One region of the Undibacterium sp. WLHG33 genome, then DNA from elsewhere that is predicted to be linked to it. Evidence: predicted binding sites of a transcription regulator. Region 1 holds the regulator's gene; each other region holds the start of a gene.

Region 1 (7,230 bases):
CCGGCAAGCCACTGTCGATTGCGACGTTCTCGCCGATATTGAGTGAGAACGCTGTTTTACCCATGGATGGGCGCCCTGCAACAATAATCAGATCTCCGGGTTGCAAGCCTGAAGTCATCTTATCCAGATCGACGAATCCGGTAGGAACACCGGTAATATCATTCTGGTTATCACGGTTGTACAACTCATCAATACGCTCCACAACCTGCGTCAACAAAGGTTGAATTGCCTGAAAACCCTGGGCACCGCGTGCACCTTCTTCAGCGATCGCAAATATTTTCGATTCAGCCTCATCCAGCATTTGCTTGACTTCCTTACCCTGAGGATTGAAAGCATTACCAGCAATTTCATCTGAAACAGTAATCAATTTGCGTAACACTCCGCGATCACGTACGATTTCTGCGTAACGGCGGATATTTGCTGCCGATGGCGTGTTTTGCGCAAGCGCATTCAGATAGGTAAGGCCGCCCGCCTCTTCTGCCTTGCCCATACCATTCAGCGCTTCGTAGACAGTAATCACGTCAGCCGGCCTCGAAGAATTAATCAGTTTGACAATGCACTGAAAAATAATTCTGTGATCATAGCGATAGAAATCCTCTTCACCGATAAAGTCTGCAATACGATCCCATGCAGCGTTATCAAGTAAAAGACCACCGAGAACAGACTGCTCTGCCTCAATGGAATGGGGGGGGACGCGGATTGCATCAAGTTGTGGATCAGTAGCGGCTTTCATGGCGCGCATTATACCTGCTAAATCGAATTACAAATAAAGACCGTCAATGACAAAGTACGGTGTGTACAACAAAATAAAAATACAAAATTATTTATATAATTTACGCTCAAAATAAAAAAAGCCGGGGTTTCCCCGGCTTTTAAAATTTTTAGCTGACAGCTGATTAAGCGTGCTCGCCAACAACGGAAACGTTCACGTTAACAACAACGTCAGTGTGCAGAGCAACAGAAACAGCATGATCACCTGTTGTTTTCAATGGACCTTGTGGCATACGCACTTGAGCTTTTTCTACAGTGAAACCGGCTTTAGTCAGCGCTTCAGCGATGTCAAAATTAGTCACGGAGCCGAACAAACGACCATCAACACCAGATTTTTGAGAAATCTGGACTGTAGAGCCTTCCAGTTTCTCTCCTTGCGCCTGAGCTGCCGCCAGTTTCGCTGCAGCTGCTTTTTCCAGTTCTGCGCGCTTCGCTTCAAATTCAGCGATTGCAGTTGCAGTCGCACGACGAGCCATGCGCTGTGGAATCAAAAAGTTACGTGCATAACCATCTTTAACACGAACTACATCACCAAGATTGCCGAGATTAACGACTTTATCCATCAGAATAACTTGCATATTTTTCTCCTAATACCTGTCGTCAATTACGCTGTGTGCAGATCAGTGTATGGCAGCAACGCTAAGTAGCGTGCACGCTTGATCGCTGTATCAACTTGACGTTGGTACAGTGCTTTAGTACCTGTCAGACGTGCTGGCATAATTTTGCCGTTTTCTTGCACGAAATCTTTCAGTGTGTCGATATCTTTGTAATCAACTTTTTCTACATGTGCTGCTGTGAAGCGGCAGAATTTTTTACGCTTGAACAAAGGGTTTTGTTGTTGACGCTTTTGCTTCAATTTGCTTTTATCAAATTTTTTACCGAATGCCATTTTTGGCTCCTAATCTAGTAAATGTGCCTGTATTTCAGTGATATGAAATACCAGACTTTTGCTGTTGCGATTTTTGCGTGCTAAAAAACCTGTGAATGCAATCTCTACATCTAAAGGCAACTCATTGAATGTTCCTGAAATGTCACCGGCAGCCTGTGCCGGAATTTCAAATTCAACCAATCGCCCTGTTCCGGCTTCCACCTGCTGAGAACTGTGCATCAGTATCGCAGACGCTATCGGTATCCCAGCCGGCGTGTACCGTATCACTGATTTCTCTAAGATACGTGCCTTCACTGTCAGTTGATTCACTGTTTTTTATACGACCTTTTTCAAATCAAATGAATTAAGCAGCTGGTGCTTCGACGCGTTGCGCTTTAGCTGCGTCTTCTTTTTGAACAGCTTTCATCATTGGAGATGGTGCTGTTTCAGCTTTTTTCATTTTGACTGTCAGGTGACGCAGAACGGCATCATTGAATTTGAATGCTGTTTCCAGCTCAAGCAATGTTTCTGCATCGCACTCAATATTCATGCAAACATAATGTGCTTTAGCCAGTTTTTGAATCATGTAAGCCAATTGACGGCGGCCCCAGTCTTCAACACGGTGAACCTGACCACCGCGTGCAACAACGCTAGCTTTGTAACGTTCGATCATCGCAGGAACTTGCTCGCTTTGATCGGGATGTACAATAAATACGATTTCATAATGACGCATATATTCTCCTTGTGGACAATAAAATAGCCTGCCTCGGCGTCAAGACGAGTGCAGGAAGAGGAAAGCCGACGATGATAGCGCACTTTTTCGTTTTATTCAATCAATTCGGCGCATGGGAACTTTGGCGGCGCAAGATTACATATAATCATAAAATTTTCTTGCACTTCGCATCTCACTGTATAAAAATACAGACTGTTCTTATATACAGCGTAATGACTTACGTTTACACAAAATGCTTAAGCTGACAGCCCGACAAGAGCAGATCCTGAATTTAATCAAAGATGCCATTCAAAATACAGGCTTTCCTCCAACACGCGCTGAAATAGCCTCAGAACTAGGCTTTCGATCAACGAACGCTGCCGAGGAGCATCTGCAAGCACTTGCGAGAAAAGGCGTCATCGAAATAGCTCCAGGAACATCACGCGGCATACGCCTGCTGGAATCAGAGTTATCGAGTCACATTACAGGTCAGCAAACCGCTTCAATGCAAGCCGCACTGCACCAAATCAGCCTGCCACTGGTTGGTCGCGTCGCCGCCGGATCTCCAATACTCGCCTCCGAACACATCGAAACCAGTTACCAGGTCGATCCTGCACTGTTCTCGGCAAAGCCGGATTTCCTACTGAAAGTCCGCGGCATGTCTATGCGGGATGCGGGGATTCTTGATGGCGATCTTTTGGCGGTAAAGAAGACTGACGTCGCGCGAAACGGACAAATCGTTGTCGCAAGAATTGGTGATGACGTCACAGTTAAGCGCTACAAAAAAACCGGGAATTCGGTTGAATTAATTCCCGAAAATCCTGACTATTCAACAATCAGAGTCAGTGAAATCGAAGAGAATTTCTCATTGGAAGGGCTGGCTGTCGGACTCATGCGGAACTGGGTCTGAAACACAGCGAGATTTAATAAAAAAAAGCGCCCGGAAATTCGGGCGCTTTTTTATTGAGGAAAATGTTAATGTTTCATCACTGCAAGATCAGCCTGAGGCTCAGCTGATCCTGCTGCAACGGGAATCTCCGCATCCACCAGAGGTTCAGGCTGTCGTTCTAAAGCAACTTCTAACACTTTATCTATCCAACGCACGGGGATAATTTCCAGTTTGTTTTTAACATTATCCGGAATCTCAGCAAGATCTTTTGCATTTTCTTCTGGAATTAAAACTGTTTTAATCCCACCGCGATGTGCAGCCAGCAATTTCTCTTTCAGACCACCGATCGGCAGAACCTCACCACGCAACGTAATCTCGCCAGTCATTGCAACATCCGCTCTTACCGGGATTCCGGTAAACACAGAAACCAGCGCTGTTGTCATCGCAATACCAGCCGAAGGACCATCCTTTGGCGTTGCCCCTTCAGGCACGTGAATGTGAATATCACTCTTCTCAAAAACGTCCGCCTTGATGCCCAAACGCTGAGCACGGCTGCGCACCACCGTGCGTGCAGCTTCGATCGACTCCTTCATGACGTCACCAAGCGTACCGGTACGTATGACACCACCTTTACCAGGCATCGACACCGCCTCAATCGTCAGAAGATCGCCACCGACTTCCGTCCATGCCAGACCGACAACCTGACCGATTTGGTTATCTTTTACCGCAACACCGAAATCGTAACGGCGAACCCCCAGGTATTTATCCAGATTTTTAGAGGTAATAGTCGCCTTTTTCTCGCTCTTCTTCAGCAACAGCATTTTGACTACTTTACGGCAAATTTTGGAAATTTCACGCTCCAGAGAACGAACGCCAGCCTCCCTCGTGTAGTAACGAATAATGTCTCTGATTGCGCTTTCTGCGACTGCGATTTCCGCCTCTTTCAGCCCATTATTTTTAATCTGCTTTGGCAGCAAATAACGTTGAGCAATACTGGTTTTTTCGTCTTCGGTGTAACCGGAAAGGCGGATCACCTCCATCCTATCCAGCAAAGCCGGAGGAATGTTGTAAGAGTTCGACGTCGCCACAAACATAACATCAGAAAGATCAAAATCAACCTCGATGTAATGATCTGAGAAAGTATGATTTTGCTCGGGATCCAGCACCTCCAGCAATGCCGAAGAAGGATCACCGCGGAAATCCGCCCCCATTTTATCGACTTCATCTAACAAAAACAGAGGATTACGAACGCCAACCTTGGCGAGACTCTGCAAAATTTTGCCCGGCATCGAGCCAATATAAGTACGCCGATGCCCACGGATTTCAGCCTCATCACGCACACCACCGAGTGCCATTCGGACAAACTTGCGATTTGTTGCGCGGGCAATCGACTGACCAAGTGAGGTTTTACCAACTCCCGGAGGTCCGACCAGACACAGAATCGGAGCTTTTAACTTATCCACGCGCTGCTGCACAGCAAGATATTCAAGAATACGCTCTTTAACTTTCTCTAAACCGTAATGCTCATCTTCCAGCACTTTCTCAGCATTCGTCAGATCATTATTTACTTTGGATTTTTTCTTCCAAGGCAAACCAACAATAGTATCAATATAATTTCTGACAACTGTGGCCTCAGCTGACATCGGCGACATCATTTTGAGTTTTTTGAGCTCATTGAGTGCCTTATCGCGGGCTTCTTTCGGCATTTTGGCAGCGATGATTTTCTTTTCAAGCTCATCGATATCCGCCCCCTCTTCTCCTTCGCCAAGCTCTTTTTGAATCGCTTTTACTTGCTCGTTCAGATAATACTCGCGCTGAGATTTTTCCATCTGACGCTTGACGCGACCACGGATACGTTTTTCCACCTGCAAGATATCGAGCTCGCCTTCAAGTTGCCCAAGCAGATGTTCAAGCCTTTTGGCTACACTGAAAATTTCCAGGATCACTTGCTTTTGCTCCAATTTCAGAGGCAAGTGTGCCGCAATCGTATCCGCAAGACGACCGGCGTCGTCAATACCAGAGAGAGAGGCAAGAATTTCAGGCGGGATTTTTTTGTTCAGTTTTACGTATTGATCAAACTGTTGAACAATTGCACGACGCATCGCTTCAACTTCGGAATCATCTTCCTCAACTGCTGCAACTGGCGTCACTTCAGCACTGAAGTGTGACTCAGAATCATGAATCTGGTGAATGCGGGCACGCTGCGCCCCTTCAACCAATACTTTTACTGTGCCATCAGGCAACTTCAACATTTGCAAAATATTGGCTATACAACCAATTTCATAAATATCGTCAGCCGAAGGCTCGTCCTTCGCAGCGGCTTTTTGAGCAGCAAGCATAATGCTTTTACCCTGCTCCATTGCAGCCTCCAAAGCCTTAATGGACTTTGGGCGCCCCACAAACAGTGGAATAACCATATGGGGAAATACAACCACGTCACGCAATGGCAGCAGCGGCAGTTGAATTTGCTCGGTAATTGAAGTAGTTGTCATGGCGCACCTTTCATAAATACTAGTTGGTAATGTTGGCGCACAAGGCTAAAACACAAGCCCATTATCAGAAAAAACAATAAAAAAGCTACGCAGAGAGCTCCTCCGGGTAGCTTTACGGCTGAAGCCATGTTTTTTCTACTTCATTCTACTTCGATTAAAAAAAATGCGGTGAATAACCATAAAAAAAAGGGGATATCTCCCCTTTTTTTGCAAAAACTCAAGCTCCGGACACTTTGGCTTGCTCGTGATAAATAAGCAAAGGCTTAGCACCGTTAGTGATAGTTCCCTCATCAATCACCACTTTTTCAACATTTTGATGGCTAGGCAGATCGTACATAATATCCAACAATGCATGCTCTAGTATCGATCTCAAACCACGCGCACCAGTTTTACGGGCAATCGCTTTTTTTGCAATTGCCTGCAAAGCAGCCGGGCGTATTTCAAGCTCAGTACCTTCCATTTCCAGCAGTTTTGCATATTGCTTAATCAGCGCATTTTTTGGCTCAACCAGGATCTGAATCAATGCCGCCTCATCGAGTTCGTTGAGCGTTGCAATCACAGGCAAACGACCAACCAATTCAGGAATCAAACCGAACTTAATCAAATCCTGCGGCTCCGCATCCTGCATCATCTGACTTGCGCTTTTTTCCGTCTGACTTTTAACGCTGGCTGAAAAACCAATACTGCTACGCTCTGATCTGTCTGAAATAATCTTTGCCAGGCCATCAAAAGCACCGCCACAAATAAACATGATATTCGTGGTATCGATCTGAATGAAGTCCTGATTTGGATGCTTGCGACCACCTTGTGGCGGCACCGATGCCATCGTGCCCTCGATCAGCTTCAGCAGAGCCTGCTGCACGCCTTCACCAGACACATCACGTGTGATCGAGGGATTGTCAGATTTACGGGAAATCTTATCAATCTCATCGATATAGACGATGCCCTTCTGAGCACGTTCGACTTCATAATTACAGTTCTGCAGCAATTTTTGAATGATATTTTCAACATCCTCACCAACATAACCAGCCTCGGTCAAGGTCGTCGCGTCTGCGATCACAAACGGTACATTCAACATGCGAGCAAGCGTCTGCGCCAGCAACGTTTTACCTGACCCGGTAGGGCCAACCAGCAAAATATTACTCTTGGCGAGCTCTACATCATCCTTTTTACCCAGATGCTTCAGGCGCTTGTAATGATTGTAGACAGCGACCGCCAGAATACGCTTCGCGTTTGGCTGACCAATCACATACTGATCTAATAAATCGGTAATTTCCTGGGGAGTTGGCAGCTCAGTTTTCGCGCTCGCTATATTGTCAATTTCAGAAACTTCATCGCGAATAATGTCATTGCACAAGTCTATGCACTCATCGCAAATAAAGACCGAAGGCCCTGCAATCAGCTTCTTAACCTCATGTTGACTCTTTCCGCAGAATGAGCAGTAGAGCAGTTTTTCACCGCTGGAGGATTTTTTATCGGGCATGGTACGAATATGAGA
Region 2 (7,230 bases), 1.8 Mb from region 1:
CGGAAAATGGCTGGTTAATCAGATTCAGGAATCGAGTCTGAATGTGCTGCATGGCGTGTATGCAACGGTATATGCACCGTTCTGGTACCGGATGCTGGGTGCCAAAGTCGGCAAAGGCGCTGAAATTTCAACGGCATTGGGCGTGGTGCCGGACATGCTGACACTGGGCGATGAAACCTTCATTGCCGACGCTGTGTTACTTGGTGATGAGCAGATAGATCGTGGCTGGATGACCATGCATCCAACGGTCGTTTCGCGCCGTAGTTTTGTCGGCAACGGCGCCTACATCCCGGATGGAACAGTACTGCCCGAGAATGTGCTGATAGGCGTGCACACCTGCGCGCCAGACAATGCGCAAATGAAAAATGGCGATACCTGGCTGGGGTCGCCGCCGATCAATTTGCCGGCACGCGAAGAGGTCAAAGGTTTCCCTGAAAGTTTAACGTTCAAGCCTTCAGTGATGCGACGCATAGGACGCACGCTGGTTGAAACTTTCCGGATTATTGCGCCACACGCGATGGTGATTGCCGTTGGTTACACCGTCGTTCTTGACCTGATGCCGCTCGCGGGGGAAGACCGTTGGGCTGAGGTGTTGTATTACCTGGTAGCCTCAGGCTTGCTGTATGGAGTCGGCAGTTTTGTCTTTGTACTGGTGTTGAAATGGCTGCTGATTTTCCGTTATAAGAAAGCCAGCGTCCCCATGTGGACGCCATTTGTCTGGTTATCGGAAGGCATTACGAATTTATACGAAGGGATTGCTGTACCGAATTTCATGCGCTATCTGCGTGGTACGCCCTGGTTACCGCTGGCATTCAATCTGCTTGGCTGCAAAATTGGTCGCGGTGTGTATATGGACACAACCGATATTACTGAGTTTGATTGTGTCAGCATTGGCGACCACAGCGAAATCAATGCCCTCTCCTGCCCGCAAACCCATTTATTTGAAGATCGCGTCATGAAAATTGATCATGTCAGCATCGGTGAACGTGTTTACATGGGGCCGCGCAGTGCCGTGTTGTACAGCGCAGTTGTCGGTAATGATGCAAGCCTGGGGGCGCTGACGCTGGTGATGAAAGGGGAGTTTATTCCTGCGAATTCGCATTGGCGCGGTTGCCCGGCCGCGATGACGGCAAATAACTAGCAATATGCCGGACCTGCGCGCTGTAAGCCTGCCAGATTTCCCTGTCTATGACTGGGAAACACAGCGCTGGTCTGCTCTCGATTATTTCAGGCAACAGTCCAATGTGGTGATCGGACTGTCTTTTCCACCAAATCTTCAGCGCGAAACCGCCAGACAACAACTGCATCTCGCCATCACTGAATTACTGATGCAGGCGTTTTCCAGTGCAGCGGAACAGATACGGCTGATCCGTGTCGCAGGTAGCAAACTGCAATGCGTCGTTGCCGCACAAGAAGTTTTTATTTCCGTCAGCCATGAATCTGGCTTATCGTTAGCCGCGATCAGTCAGAAACAGCAGCCGGGTATCGACCTGATGGCAGTAAAGGCTATGGATGACTGGCAGGATATTGCCGGTATCTATTTCAGTCCTCAGCAAATCGCAGCACTACAACAGGTGCAAGATGGTGAACGCGCAACGCTGTTTGCGCATTACTGGACAATGATGGAAGCGCGTTTTAAATGTGCTGGCATTGCCATGACAGAGTACGATGACCACGTTCAGCAACAGATGGCATCGGTTTTAAAAGATGCTCAAATCTATGCGCTGGCATTGCCTGCTGGCTATATCGGCACGCTGATATTGCGACCCTGATCATTTCCCCAGCCTTACCTGCAAGGCTACTGTTCAGGCTGTTGCGCTTGCTGATACTGCTGCACTACGGTATGCACAAGCAATAACAAAAATAGCAAAATCAGGCGTGCATATTGCGAAGCATAAGACGCGAATCCTCAGTGCTTACCAGTTTGCCTTGGACAAAATAATCAGCCATTTCTTGCAGAACAAAATTTCCAGATGTCCTGGCTGTACACCTGTGGAGCAATCCAGTACGGGATTGACGTAATAAGCACGCTGTCTGTAATCGCGGCAGACAAATATCTCGCGACGACCTAAGCGCAGTAAAAAAGAAGTTGGCGACAATTGCAGACTGAAACGCGTATCAAAAGACTGATTGAGGTATGCCATAAATGAATCTCCGGGTTGGTTATAAAGGCAGTTCATACTTTTTTCTGACCCTTGAAGCGCAGAGCATTTCCGGTCACTACAAAAAATAATGAACTACCTTGTTACAAAAAAGATCGCGAAGGACATCATCGACTGCATCGTTCAGTGAGGCTTTCATTCATCACTGACTCATCGTTTGTCCATGGAAAGCACTTTAACATAAAATACTGTATATGCAATCAGTATATTTAAAAGTGTCGCAAACTTTCCACTGCCGAGAAATCTGTATATCCCCGCAAAGCATTATCTGGCTTCACTTTTCAGCGATATTGCAGCTACGTCTGAAAAACTATTGCAGTTCAGATAGTCTGATTTATACTGTACGCATAATCAGTATAAATTTATTTTGGCATGAATAAGAATACGCAAATCCCTGTTTTGAATGGCCTACAAGACCTGCACCCCGCACTCTGGCGCGCATCGCAACTCGCGCACGGCGTGGCAAAAACAGTGGCAAGCGGCTACATAGCTCTGAACCGGGAGTTGCCGGATAGCGGCTGGCCATTAGGTCAGTTGACAGAGATACTGACCGAACAAGCAGGCACAGCAGAGTTACGACTGTTATTACCGGCAATAAAAAAAATGGGCGCGCGCCCGCTTGCTTTGCTGGCACCCCCCTACACACCGCAAGTCACGGCTTTATTGAGTCAGCAATTGTGCTCATCGCAATTACTGTGGGTAGCGTGCGATAAACATGCAGACAGTTTGTGGGCTGCGGAGCAAATATTACGGCATGGCAGTTGCGGTACCTTGCTATTCTGGCAGCCGCAGATACGCACCGAGGCATTGCGACGACTGCATCTGGCAGCACAAGCCTCTGAGACTTTGTTTTGTCTGATACGACCTTTACGTGCGGCAGCCTCTGCATCGCCTGCACCTCTGCGTGTCAGCGTGCGGCCGACAGCATTTGGTTTGCAAGTGCATTTACTTAAACGACGCGGGGCATTGCGCGAGGCACCTTTGCCTTTGTATTTACCTGATCACCCGTATCTCAATCCGCATCTCAATCCCTATATCAGCCCGCGTGCACCGGAAATCTCACCTTCTATACCTGTCGAGACCACATCTGTCCGGCACAAAGTTTCCGCTGTTTTTCACAATCATCTGCAAGCTAAGCATGCAACTGAGTGATGCAAAAAAGGCTGAAGTATGACGGCACCCTTCCTTCCGCGACATGAGCGAAAAATCAGTGTAGATGCAGATGCAAATACAGAAATGTCGTCAGTCAGATCGCACAAACTCGCAACAGCCAGTAAGTCAGCTGGACCACCGCAGCTCTGGATTGCGGTGCATTTCCCTTTGCTGGAGCTGGATGTGTTTTTACCGTACTGGCAGCGGCGCAGAGAAGATCACGGCAGCGTCGTCTTACAGCAAAACCGCGTGACAGCGATGTCTGAAACCGCGCAACAGGCTGGCGTACGCGCAGGCATGCGGCGTGGCGGCGTTCTCATGTTGCTACCAACGGCAAAGTTGTTTCAGCGGGATTTAGTCAGACAAAAAAATGCCTTAGAGGCTGCCGCCATCGCCTTATTGCGATATACGCCGCAGGTAGCCATCGCAGAAGAAGCCACCATCGTGCTCGATATCGGTGCCAGTTTGCGTCTGTTCGGTAGCTTGCGGGCATTGCGTCAGCATGTACGGCAAACCATGGAAATACTGGGTTTGCATACCACCATTGCCTGCGCCCCGTTTGCCAAAGCCGCCTGCATACTGGCGCGTGATGCGGCCCGCCAGCACAAATCCGGCGCGCAGTGTTTACATCCGCAGCGCTTGCCCACCCGGCTGAATGGGCTGCCAGTCAGTCTGCTGATACATGCCCGTCCCTGTCTGGAATTATTGCAAGGGCTGGCATGTCACACACTTTTTCATCTGCAACAACTGCCGCGCGCTGGTGTGCAACGTCGTTTTGGTAAAGCCTTGCTGGATGAGCTGGATCAGGTCTATGGCAGGCAGAGCACTTTATTCACCTGGGTCGTGGCAGCGCCGCGATTCCATGCCAGCCTGGAATTGCCCGACAGGCTGGAGCGCAGCGATATGATACTGACGTATTGCCATAGCCTGCTCAGGCAATTAAGCGGCTGGCTCAGTGTGCATCGTCTCGCTGTGAAGCAAATCCGCCTGCAGTTGCAGCATGAGCGCGGTCGTCAGGCGGTCGCGCCAAGCATACTGAACATCGTTATGGCTGAAGCTTGCTGGCAAGACGCGCATTTGCTGCCACTGCTCAAAGAAAAGTTAGCGCAACTCAGCCTGCCATCTGCGGTGATAGCGCTGGTGCTGGAGGCGCCAGAGACGGTTGCGCTTGATGTGCAAAGCGAATCTTTGTTTCCAGAGCCGGGAGGAAAGCCGGAAGACCATCAGCGTTTGCTGGCCTTGCTGGTGGCCCGGCTGGGCGAGGATCATGTCTTGCAAGCCGCGCCACTGGCCGATCACCGGCCTGAAATTGCGAATCAATGGATATCGGTCATGCAAAAACGCCCGGCAGGTGCAGAGATGCCTGCCGCTGCTTTGCTCCACAGACCCGCATGGTTATTGCCGCAGCCATTGCCGCTGACGTTGCGGCAACATCGCCCGTATTACCGCTCAATTCTGACGATAGTTTCACCCGCAGAACGTATAGAAGCGGGCTGGTGGACTACGCAAACCCAGGCCCGCGATTATTTTGTTGCCACCAGCGCAGATCATGTCCGTTACTGGATTTACCGCGAACGTTCCAGCGATCCTGAAAGCACGGCACCGCGCTGGTTTTTGCATGGGGTGTTTGGCTGATGCCCAACGATGAGCATGAACACAATGCTGCTGCGTCTGCTGGCCATCAATTGCCCGGATACGCAGAATTATTCTGCCTCTCAAATTTCAGTTTTCTGGAAGGCGCCTCGCATGCCGAAGAGTTAGTCAAACGCGCGGTGAATCTCGGCTATCAGGGAATCGCGATTACCGATGAATGCTCTCTCGCGGGCATCGTACGCGCGCATGAGGAAGCCAAAAAACATGCGTTGCCGCTGATAGTCGGCGCTTATTTCAGGCTGACTGAAACAGGAAATAGTATGCCGGGGCCGACGCTGATTATTCTGGCCTGCAACCGCGAAGGCTATGGCAATCTGTCTGAGCTTATCACACTGGCCCGCAGCCGCTGCATCAAAGGCAGCTATTTGCTCAATACTACCGACTTCAGTCATCCGCCAGCCGGTTACGAACATCTTGCTGGTATGCCGGATTGCTTACTGATACTGGTACCCGAATATCCTTTGCGCCCACCCGTTCTGGCACAGCAGGCGGCCTGGTGCGCGCAGGTCTTTCCACAACGCAGCTGGATGGGGCTGAATCTGCTGCTGCAATTAGCTGACGCTTATCAATTGCAGCATGTCAGCCATATCGCCGCTGAATATGCGTTACCGGTCGTCGCCATCGGCCATGTCACCATGCATGTGCGTTCGCGCAAGCCTTTGCAGGACACGATGACAGCTATACGTCTAGGCAAAGCCATTGCCGATTGCGGTTATGCACTGGCCCCCAATGCAGAACAGCATCTGCGCTCGCGATTGCGGCTGGCCAGTATTTATCCACCATCGACGCTGGCTGAAACGCTGCGCATTGCCAGCTTATGCCATTTCTCACTGGATGAATTGCGCTATGAATATCCGGATGAACTGGTGCCCGAAGGCATGACGCCCGCGCTCTATCTGCGGCAGGAAGTTATGGCAGGTGCGCATCTGCGTTATCCCAAAGGCATACCGGATCACGTCGCGGCAACGATAGAACATGAGCTGCATCTGATTAACGATCTGGCTTATGAGCCTTATTTTCTGACGGTGCACGATATCGTCAAATTTGCCCGCAGCCAGGACATTCTTTGCCAAGGGCGTGGTTCCGCCGCTAATTCCGTCGTTTGCTATTGCCTGCACATCACAGAGGTGAATCCCGAGGTGAACACACTGCTGTTTGAACGCTTCATTTCCAAAGAACGTGGCGAACCGCCAGACATCGATGTCGATTTTGAACATCAGCGGCGTGAAGAGGTAATGCAATATATCTACAACAAATATGGCCGCAATCGTGCTGCGCTGGCGGCTGCCGTACATACCTATCGCCCGCGCGGTGCGCTGCGCGAAGTCGGCAAGGCGCTAGGCGTTGATCTGGCAATTATTGATGCTGTCGCAAAATCTCACCGCTGGTTCGACAGCAAGCAGGATTTACTGCAGCGCTTTGAAGAATGTGGTCTCGATACGCAATCCATGCTGGCACAGCAATGGGCAACACTGGCAACACGTTTATTAGGATTTCCGCGCCATCTGTCGCAACACAGCGGCGGCTTCGTGATTGCACGCGGCAAGTTATCGCGCCTGGTGCCGATAGAAAACGCCGCCATGAAAGACCGCCGCGTGATTCAGTGGGATAAAGACGATCTTGAATCGCTGGGTTTGCTGAAAGTCGATGTGCTGGCGCTCGGCATGTTATCGGCATTAAAGCTGGCACTCGATATGATGGCGATGTTTCCCGGCAAACCAGCCACGATGCAGGACATTCCGCGCGAAGACGTCGCCACCTATGACATGATCTGCAAAGCCGATACCGTCGGCGTGTTCCAGATTGAATCGCGGGCGCAGATGAGCATGCTGCCGCGCTTACGCCCGCGCGAATTTTACGATCTGGTGGTGCAGGTTGCCATTGTGCGCCCCGGGCCGATACAAGGCGGCATGGTGCATCCATATCTGCGGCGGCGTCAGGCGCTGGAAGCGGTAGAAACCTATCATGATCCGGCGATGCAAAAAGCGCTGGGGCGCACGCTCGGCGTGCCTATTTTTCAGGAACAAGTGATGCAGATCGCCATGCTCGCCGCCGACTTTACGCCTGGCGAAGCCGATGGCTTGCGACGCGCGATGGCCGCCTGGAAACGCAAAGGCGGGCTGGAGTCTTACCACGACCGCATCGTCAATGCGATGGTCGGCAACGGTTACAGCGAAACCTTTGCCGAAGGCATATTCGAACAGATGAAAGGTTTTGGCGAATATGGTTTTCCTGAAAGCCATTCCGCCAGCTTCGCCATTCT
Region 3 (7,230 bases), 390 kb from region 1:
TTTACGGCATCATCGACGCCGCTATGATGTACACCAACAATCAAGCGGGTGGCACGAATAAAGCCGTGATGGAAGCTGGTCAGCTGGCAATATCTCGCTGGGGTATTAAAGGCAGCGAAGATCTGGGCGGCGGTCTGAAAGCTAACTTTAATCTGGAAGGCACCCTGGCGAATGATACAGGCGCAGCAGGTGCCGGTTTTGGCGGCAGCAACCTGACACAGAATTTCAGCCAGGCCGGTAACAACTCTTCCTTGTTTGACCGCCTTTCCTGGGTTGGTCTGTCAGGCTCTTTCGGTGCTGTGACTCTGGGTCGTAACAACATTCTGGGTGTGGATTCCGTTGGTCTGGCCGATCCTATGAGCCTCGCACATGCAGGTACAAACCCTAACGTTATGCTGGTTGGTCTGTACTCCGGTGCATTCTTCGGTGGTTTCGGTACGAATCAGGGCGGTCCTGGTCTGCGTCAGAATAACTCTGTGAAATACGTTTCTCCTTTCATTTCCGGTTTTGCCGGTGCAGCGATGTACGGCTTTGGTGAAAAAGCAGGCGAAATTTCTTCCAGTTCTTATGCTGGTCTGGCAGGTATCTTCACAGATGGCACGAATGGTGCCGCATTGTCTTTCGCAAAACTGAAAGATCCTACTGGAAATGTTTCTCTGAATGGTTGGGCTGGCGGTATCAAATACAAAGTTGTGCCATCGACTATGTTGCGCTTTACTTATGGCCACAATACGATTGAAGGTAACCTGGGTGCTCCGTTAAGCGTATTAAGTCCAAACAATAATCGTAAAATCACCGTTATCGGTTTGGGTGCTGACTACGCTGTTTCAGATCAGTTGACCCTGACTGGCGCTTACTACAATACTAAACGTTCGGGTGATTTCGATGGTAAGGCTGATCAGTACATCGGTATGGCTAAGTATGCATTCAGCAAACGCACTACTGCTTACGCATCGCTGACTTATGCTAAAGCTGGTTCTTCAGCTTTGAAAGATACAACGCTGGCTCTGGGCATTATCGGTACTGACGGCGTTCAAAGCAGCGCAACTCGTGCAGCATTTGGTGTCATGCACGCATTCTGATTTGCTGTAACTCAGCTAGTACGATTAAAAAGCCAGCGAACAGCTGGCTTTTTTTATGACACAAACAAAATCACTCCTGAAACTGTATTCATGCCGTTGCCTGTTTCCGTTTAATCGGACTGCGCTGATTTTTTTATCCGGAACGGCGTTGCTGGTCTGTCATGGTCTGTTGTGGAATTGAGACATCAATTTCGCTTATTTACCATCGAACGTCGATTTAACTTGGCTGTTCTCCTTCATATTTGGTCAAATACGACTGTTGATATTAGCAGTTCACATAATTTTGACGTTTCATTTTTAGTGTCACTTGTTCGCAAGTTGAAATGAATGATCGAAACTCAACGTAATTGTTTTAAATCCTTTGGAGAAATAAAAATGAAAAAATCACTTATCGCATTGGCAGTACTGGCTGCAGTTGCAGGTTCTGCTCAGGCACAATCTTCCGTTACCGTCTACGGTGTACTGGATATGGCTCTTCAAAATGAAAGCAATGGTGCTTTTTCTAAAGGCAAAGGTTCCATTACATCCTTGGACAGCGGTGTTCAATCCGGTTCCCGTCTGGGCTTCAAAGGTAGTGAAGATCTGGGCAACGGTTTGAAAGCAAACTTCAAACTGGAAATGGGTATTCAAGCTGATACAGGCGCATCTGCTCAAGGTGGTCTGGCATTCGGCCGTGCAGCATGGGTTGGCTTGTCTGGTGATTTCGGTGCGATCCAGCTGGGTCGTCAAAACAAACCAATGTTTGATGCGGTAGATTCTATCGATCCATTCGGTACAGGTATCATCGGTGGCAGCGCAACAGACAGCACAAGTGCAACTGGTCTGGGTAATCTGTTCTTCGCAACAAATCCACGTTCTAACAACACAGCGAACTACACCACGAATAATCTGAGTGGTTTCACTGGTTCTCTGGCATACACATTCGGCGAACAAGCTGGTGACATCGGTAAGGGCCGTGGTATCGGTGTTTCCGGTTCTTATGCAGCAGGCCCGTTGCTGGCAACAGTTGCTTACCACACTGAAGATGTGGCAGCATCTACTAAACCAACGAACGCTGTAAAACACATTTTTGCTGGTGCGACTTATGATTTCTCTGTTGTTAAAGCAGCACTTGCTTACGGTAAAGTAAAATCGGATGATGATTCTGTTGCCTACAAACTGTGGAACCTGGGTGCAACAATTCCAGTAAGTGCAGCTGGTTCTGTTATTGCTGGCGTTACACGTGTTACCAGCGATGTTGTCAGCTCAGATCGCAACAGTACACAACTGGCTCTGGGTTATACACACTCTTTGTCTAAGCGTACTAATATTTACACATCATTCTCTCGCGTTGCTAATGATGCAAAAGTAAATGCTGGCGGTCTGGCAGATGGTTTGGGTCGTACAGAGCGTATGGTTAACCTGGGTATCCGTCACGCATTCTAATCTTCGGCAAGTGTGAACTTGCTGTTGTGGAAAATAAAAAAGCACCTTCGGGTGCTTTTTTATTTTCTGTATCAAACGCACTGAATCATGCAAGCGCGTGACGCCGGATAATGGAGGCGTGGTTTATCCGCAGCGACCGAATACCTGCCTGAGTCAGGCATTGTTTCATTCGACGACGTGCGTTATTTCTAGCGCGGGGCTTCTTACAAATGGTTTTACTTAACGGGAGCAGGCTGATCAGGTATAGCCTGCGTCTTATTCTCCATCTGGAGGCATCAGATTAAAATGTTCATAAGCCAGTGAGGTAGCGATTCTTCCGCGCGGAGTGCGTTGCAGATAACCTTGCTGTATCAGATAGGGTTCCAGTACATCTTCAATGGTGTCGCGCTCTTCACCGATGGCTGCTGCTACATTGTCGAGCCCGACCGGGCCACCGCCGAATTTAAACAGGATGGCTTCCAGGAGTTTTCTGTCCATCAGATCGAAACCTACCGTATCCACATCCAGCATTTTCAGTGCGGCATCGGCAATATCTTTGGTGATCTCGCCATTGCCTTTTACCTCGGCATAGTCGCGCACTCGCCGCAGTAATCGATTTGCAATACGTGGCGTGCCACGTGCACGATTAGCGATTTCTCTCGCTCCAGCTTCGTGTATCGGTGCATTCAGAAGGGATGCCGAACGCGTGACGATGCGCGCCAGTTGTTCTGGGGTATAAAATTCGAGGCGGGCGACAATACCGAAGCGATCACGCAAAGGATTGGTCAGCATGCCAGCCCTTGTGGTTGCTCCGACCAGCGTGAATGGTTGTAGATCGAGTTTCACTGAGCGGGCAGCCGGGCCTTCGCCTATCATGATGTCGATCTGATAGTCTTCCAGTGCAGGATATAAAATCTCTTCAACGACGGGAGATAAACGGTGAATTTCATCGATAAACAGCACATCGTTTGCCTCCAGGTTCGTCAGTAGCGCTGCCAGATCGCCTGCACGCTCCAGAACCGGCCCCGAAGTCTGACGCAGATTCACTCCCATCTCTCTGGCGATAATGTGTGCCAGTGTAGTTTTACCCAAGCCGGGAGGCCCGAACAGCAGGGTGTGATCCAGTGCTTCACCGCGCTGGCGCGCAGCAGTAATAAAAATTTCCAGCTGGTCGCGGATTTTTTCCTGGCCTACATATTCATCGAGTTGTTTCGGCCTTAATGCGCGTTCAATCGCCTCTTCACTGGCGGACACCGGCGTCGCAGCAATGATGCGTTGCTCACTGAAATTGATAGAGAGATTATCTGTCTGTATGCTCATGATGTAATTTTTCAGCCTTTAGACAGGGATTTCAGGGCCAGCTTGATACCCTCCGATACACCTGACTCTTTTGGCACGGATTTCATCGCCAGCATGGCTTCTTTATCGGAATAACCCAGCGCTAACAAGGCATTCAGAATGTCGGCACTATGATCACCTGCCGCAGCCGCCGTACTGGACGTAAATAAATCGGCGCCGAGTTTTCCTTTGAGTTCCAGCAGTAGTCTTTCTGCCGTTTTTTTGCCTATGCCCGGAATGCGGGTCAAGCGGCCGACTTCCTGCATCGTAATCGCTTGCGACAGATCTGCCACAGACATACCTGAGAGGATAGACAGTGCTGTACGTGCGCCGACGCCGCTGATTTTTACCAGTTGGCGAAAGGTTGCACGTTCTTCTGCCGAGCCAAAACCAAACAGTACATGCGCATCTTCGCGTATAGCCAGATGGGTCAGCAAAACCACTTTTTCACCTAAAGGAGGCAGGTTATAAAACGTGCTCATAGGAACATCGACTTCGTAGCCGACACCCTGACAATCGATCAGTAACTGTGGGGGATTTTTCTCTAGCAGAGTGCCTGCGATGCGACCTATCATGAGACTGCTTTCATACTGTATGAATAAGCAGTGATAGTAAACGATTCTCTCCGGCTTGACGAGAGGATGTCAGCGAAATTCTGCTGCTCAGGATTGCTGTTGCTTTCCTGTTTGTCTGCATGAAGGCGCAACAGGCACAGAAACAGATGCCGCAGATTTTATATGGGTTTCGGGGGGAGAGGCTTTGCAAAGGCGCATCAATGTTAAGTCGTGTTCGGCGGTGTATTTCTGATACCTGTTCAGCCTATCAACCTGCCCGCTTTCACGCGCAAACCTTTTTTTGCCAGTTCTGGAGCGATTGCACTTAGTGTTGCCAGTGCTTCACCGCTGTGGGCATGGCAAATCGCTACGCCTAGCGCATCCGCTGCATCCGGGCTGGGTGTGCCGGATAACATTAACAAACGTTGCACCATATCCTGCACTTGCTCTTTACTGGCGCGTCCCTGGCCGACAATGCCTTGCTTGACTTGCAGCGCGGTGTATTCAGCGACCGTCAGATCGGCGGCGACCAAAGCGCAGATGGCGGCACCACGTGCCTGTCCTAGCAATAAGGTGGATTGGGGATTGACGTTGACGAAGACTTTCTCTATCGCCGCACAATCCGGTTGATAAGTGCGGACAATTTCAGAAACGCCGGAAAGGATGGTTTTCAGCCGCTCAGGTAATGAGCCTTCGACCGTTTTGATGGTGCCAGACGCCACGTAAGTGAGCTTCTGTCCCTGCTTATGAATAACCCCGAATCCAGTAGTCCGTAATCCGGGGTCGATACCTAAAATCTTCATGTATGCCTTGCCCCGCAAAAGAGCAAGGCGAATGATTAATGACGGAAGTGACGTGTGCCAGTATAGACCATCACCACCCCGCGTTCATCTGCCGCATCAATAACTTCCTGATCGCGCATGGAGCCACCTGGATGAATCACGCAAGTCGCTCCGGCATCAACCACTACATCCAGACCGTCACGGAACGGGAAAAATGCGTCGGATGCAACCGCGGAACCAGCCAGAGACAGCCCTGCGTTTTGTGCTTTGATCGAGGCGATACGCGCAGAATCAATACGGCTCATCTGACCTGCACCGACACCCAGTGTCATGCCGTTGCCACAGAAGACGATCGCATTCGATTTCACGTATTTCGCGACACGCCACGCAAACATCATGTCGGCCATTTGCTGTGGCGTTGGCTGCAGTTTTGAAACAACGCGTAATTCTTCCTGCAAAACGTTTTTCGCATCAGGCGCTTGTACCAGCAAGCCACCACCGACACGCTTGACGTCGTATTGATTGACTTCGTTGCCCAAGGAAATTTCCAACAAACGTACGTTTTGTTTTGCTGCAAAAATGGCTTTAGCTTCTGCGGTGAAAGATGGTGCGATCAACACTTCAACGAATTGTTTAGCGACGATTTCTGCTGCTTTGCCATCGAGTTCACGGTTGAATGCAATGATGCCACCGAAGGCGGATGTCGGATCCGTTTGCAATGCTTTGCTGTATGCCTCAAATGGTGTCGGGGCTACCGCTACGCCGCAAGGATTCGCATGCTTAACGATGACGCAAGCGGATTCTTGGAACGACTTAACGCATTCCCATGCAGCATCTGAGTCAGCGATATTGTTGTAAGATAGTTCTTTGCCTTGCAATTGTTTGTAGTTGGCGAGTGCGCCATCCACTGTTTTCAAATCACGATAGAAAGCCGCGGACTGATGTGGGTTTTCGCCGTAACGCATTTCCTGCACTTTGTCGAAATGCAGATTCAGTGTTTGCGGATATGCACTGCGGGTTGTGTGTGCTTTATCTTCACCGAGGCTGGTCAGATAGTTAGTGATAGCACCGTCATATTGTGCGGTATGCGCAAAGACTTTTTTTGCCAGCGTGAACTTGGTGTCATAGCTGACGACATTGTTATTCGCCTTCATTTCAGCGAGAACCACGGCGTAATCGCTGGGGTCAACAATCACGGTCACGTCTTTATGATTTTTTGCCGATGAGCGCAACATGGTCGGACCGCCGATATCGATGTTCTCAATCGCATCTTCGAGCGAACATTCTGCTTTGACAACCGTTTGCTGGAACGGATACAGATTCACGACGACCATGTCTATCGTCGGAATGCCGTGCTGCTCAAGCGCTGCTACATGTTCAGGAAAATCGCGGCGTGCCAGAATGCCGCCGTGTACCTTAGGGTGCAGTGTTTTCACACGTCCGTCGAGCATTTCCGGAAAGCCTGTATAGTCCGCCACTTCGGTTACAGCGAGGCCATTATCTGCCAATAATTTAGCGGTACCGCCAGTGGAGAGCAACTTGACACCGAGTGCAGACAATTCACGTGCAAATTCGAGCACACCAGTCTTGTCGGAGACGGAGATAAGAGCTTGTTTGATCATGATGATGATAAATGAGTAAGGAAATCGGTGTCAGGCGCTGGCGGCAAATAATTACAGCAAACCGTGCTGCTGCAATTTCTTGCGCAAGGTATTGCGGTTAATGCCGAGCATGTCTGCTGCCTGTGACTGGTTGCTGGAGGCGCGTGTCATCACCATTTCCAGCATAGGTTTTTCTACTGCCAATACAACCATGTCATAAATATTGGAGGCGGGTTGTTCGCCCAGATCGCGGAAATATTTTTCCAGATTTTTATGGACGGCGTCCTGAATGCTATCTTTGCTCATGCTGTTTTTGTCACTGTTCGGTTATGCCGGTCGGCGCTTATATTTAAATGCTCTAGGCGCTGATGTTATGCGGTCGCGTTACAAATATCGTTTGTTTTACGCCGCTAGTTTTTCTTCAAAGGGGCGGTATTGTAACCGTTCCCCCGCCATGCGATCAAAAAAT

What was found. The regulator LexA, encoded in region 1, represses DNA repair genes until DNA is damaged. The targets are predictions, from matches to a motif close to ACTGTATNNNNATACAGT.
Region 2: a site for LexA is predicted at 2,350-2,367, ahead of imuA (translesion DNA synthesis-associated protein ImuA). Genes of this name have one in related genera too.
Region 3: a site for LexA is predicted at 4,414-4,431, ahead of ruvA (Holliday junction branch migration protein RuvA). Genes of this name have one in related genera too.

What each region holds. Positions count from the first base shown of each region.
Region 1 is NZ_CP186697.1:1,602,498-1,609,727, reverse strand. It holds gene ACOTSW_RS07325 (replicative DNA helicase) at 1-733, opposite strand, end outside; gene rplI (50S ribosomal protein L9) at 897-1,349, opposite strand; gene rpsR (30S ribosomal protein S18) at 1,376-1,660, opposite strand; gene priB (primosomal replication protein N) at 1,670-1,969, opposite strand; gene rpsF (30S ribosomal protein S6) at 2,004-2,372, opposite strand; gene lexA (transcriptional repressor LexA) at 2,605-3,261, shown strand; gene lon (endopeptidase La) at 3,327-5,732, opposite strand; gene clpX (ATP-dependent Clp protease ATP-binding subunit ClpX) at 5,950-7,215, opposite strand.
Region 2 is NZ_CP186697.1:3,435,572-3,442,801, forward strand. It holds gene ACOTSW_RS15485 (Pls/PosA family non-ribosomal peptide synthetase) at 1-1,141, shown strand, start outside; gene ACOTSW_RS15490 (4'-phosphopantetheinyl transferase family protein) at 1,146-1,772, shown strand; gene ACOTSW_RS15495 (hypothetical protein) at 1,917-2,144, opposite strand; gene imuA (translesion DNA synthesis-associated protein ImuA) at 2,562-3,314, shown strand; gene ACOTSW_RS15505 (Y-family DNA polymerase) at 3,399-4,949, shown strand; gene ACOTSW_RS15510 (error-prone DNA polymerase) at 4,949-7,230, shown strand, end outside.
Region 3 is NZ_CP186697.1:1,213,483-1,220,712, reverse strand. It holds gene ACOTSW_RS05550 (porin) at 1-1,082, shown strand, start outside; gene ACOTSW_RS05545 (porin) at 1,458-2,507, shown strand; gene ruvB (Holliday junction branch migration DNA helicase RuvB) at 2,763-3,806, opposite strand; gene ruvA (Holliday junction branch migration protein RuvA) at 3,818-4,399, opposite strand; gene ruvC (crossover junction endodeoxyribonuclease RuvC) at 4,639-5,181, opposite strand; gene purH (bifunctional phosphoribosylaminoimidazolecarboxamide formyltransferase/IMP cyclohydrolase) at 5,217-6,782, opposite strand; gene ACOTSW_RS05520 (helix-turn-helix domain-containing protein) at 6,834-7,067, opposite strand; gene dusB (tRNA dihydrouridine synthase DusB) at 7,164-7,230, opposite strand, start outside.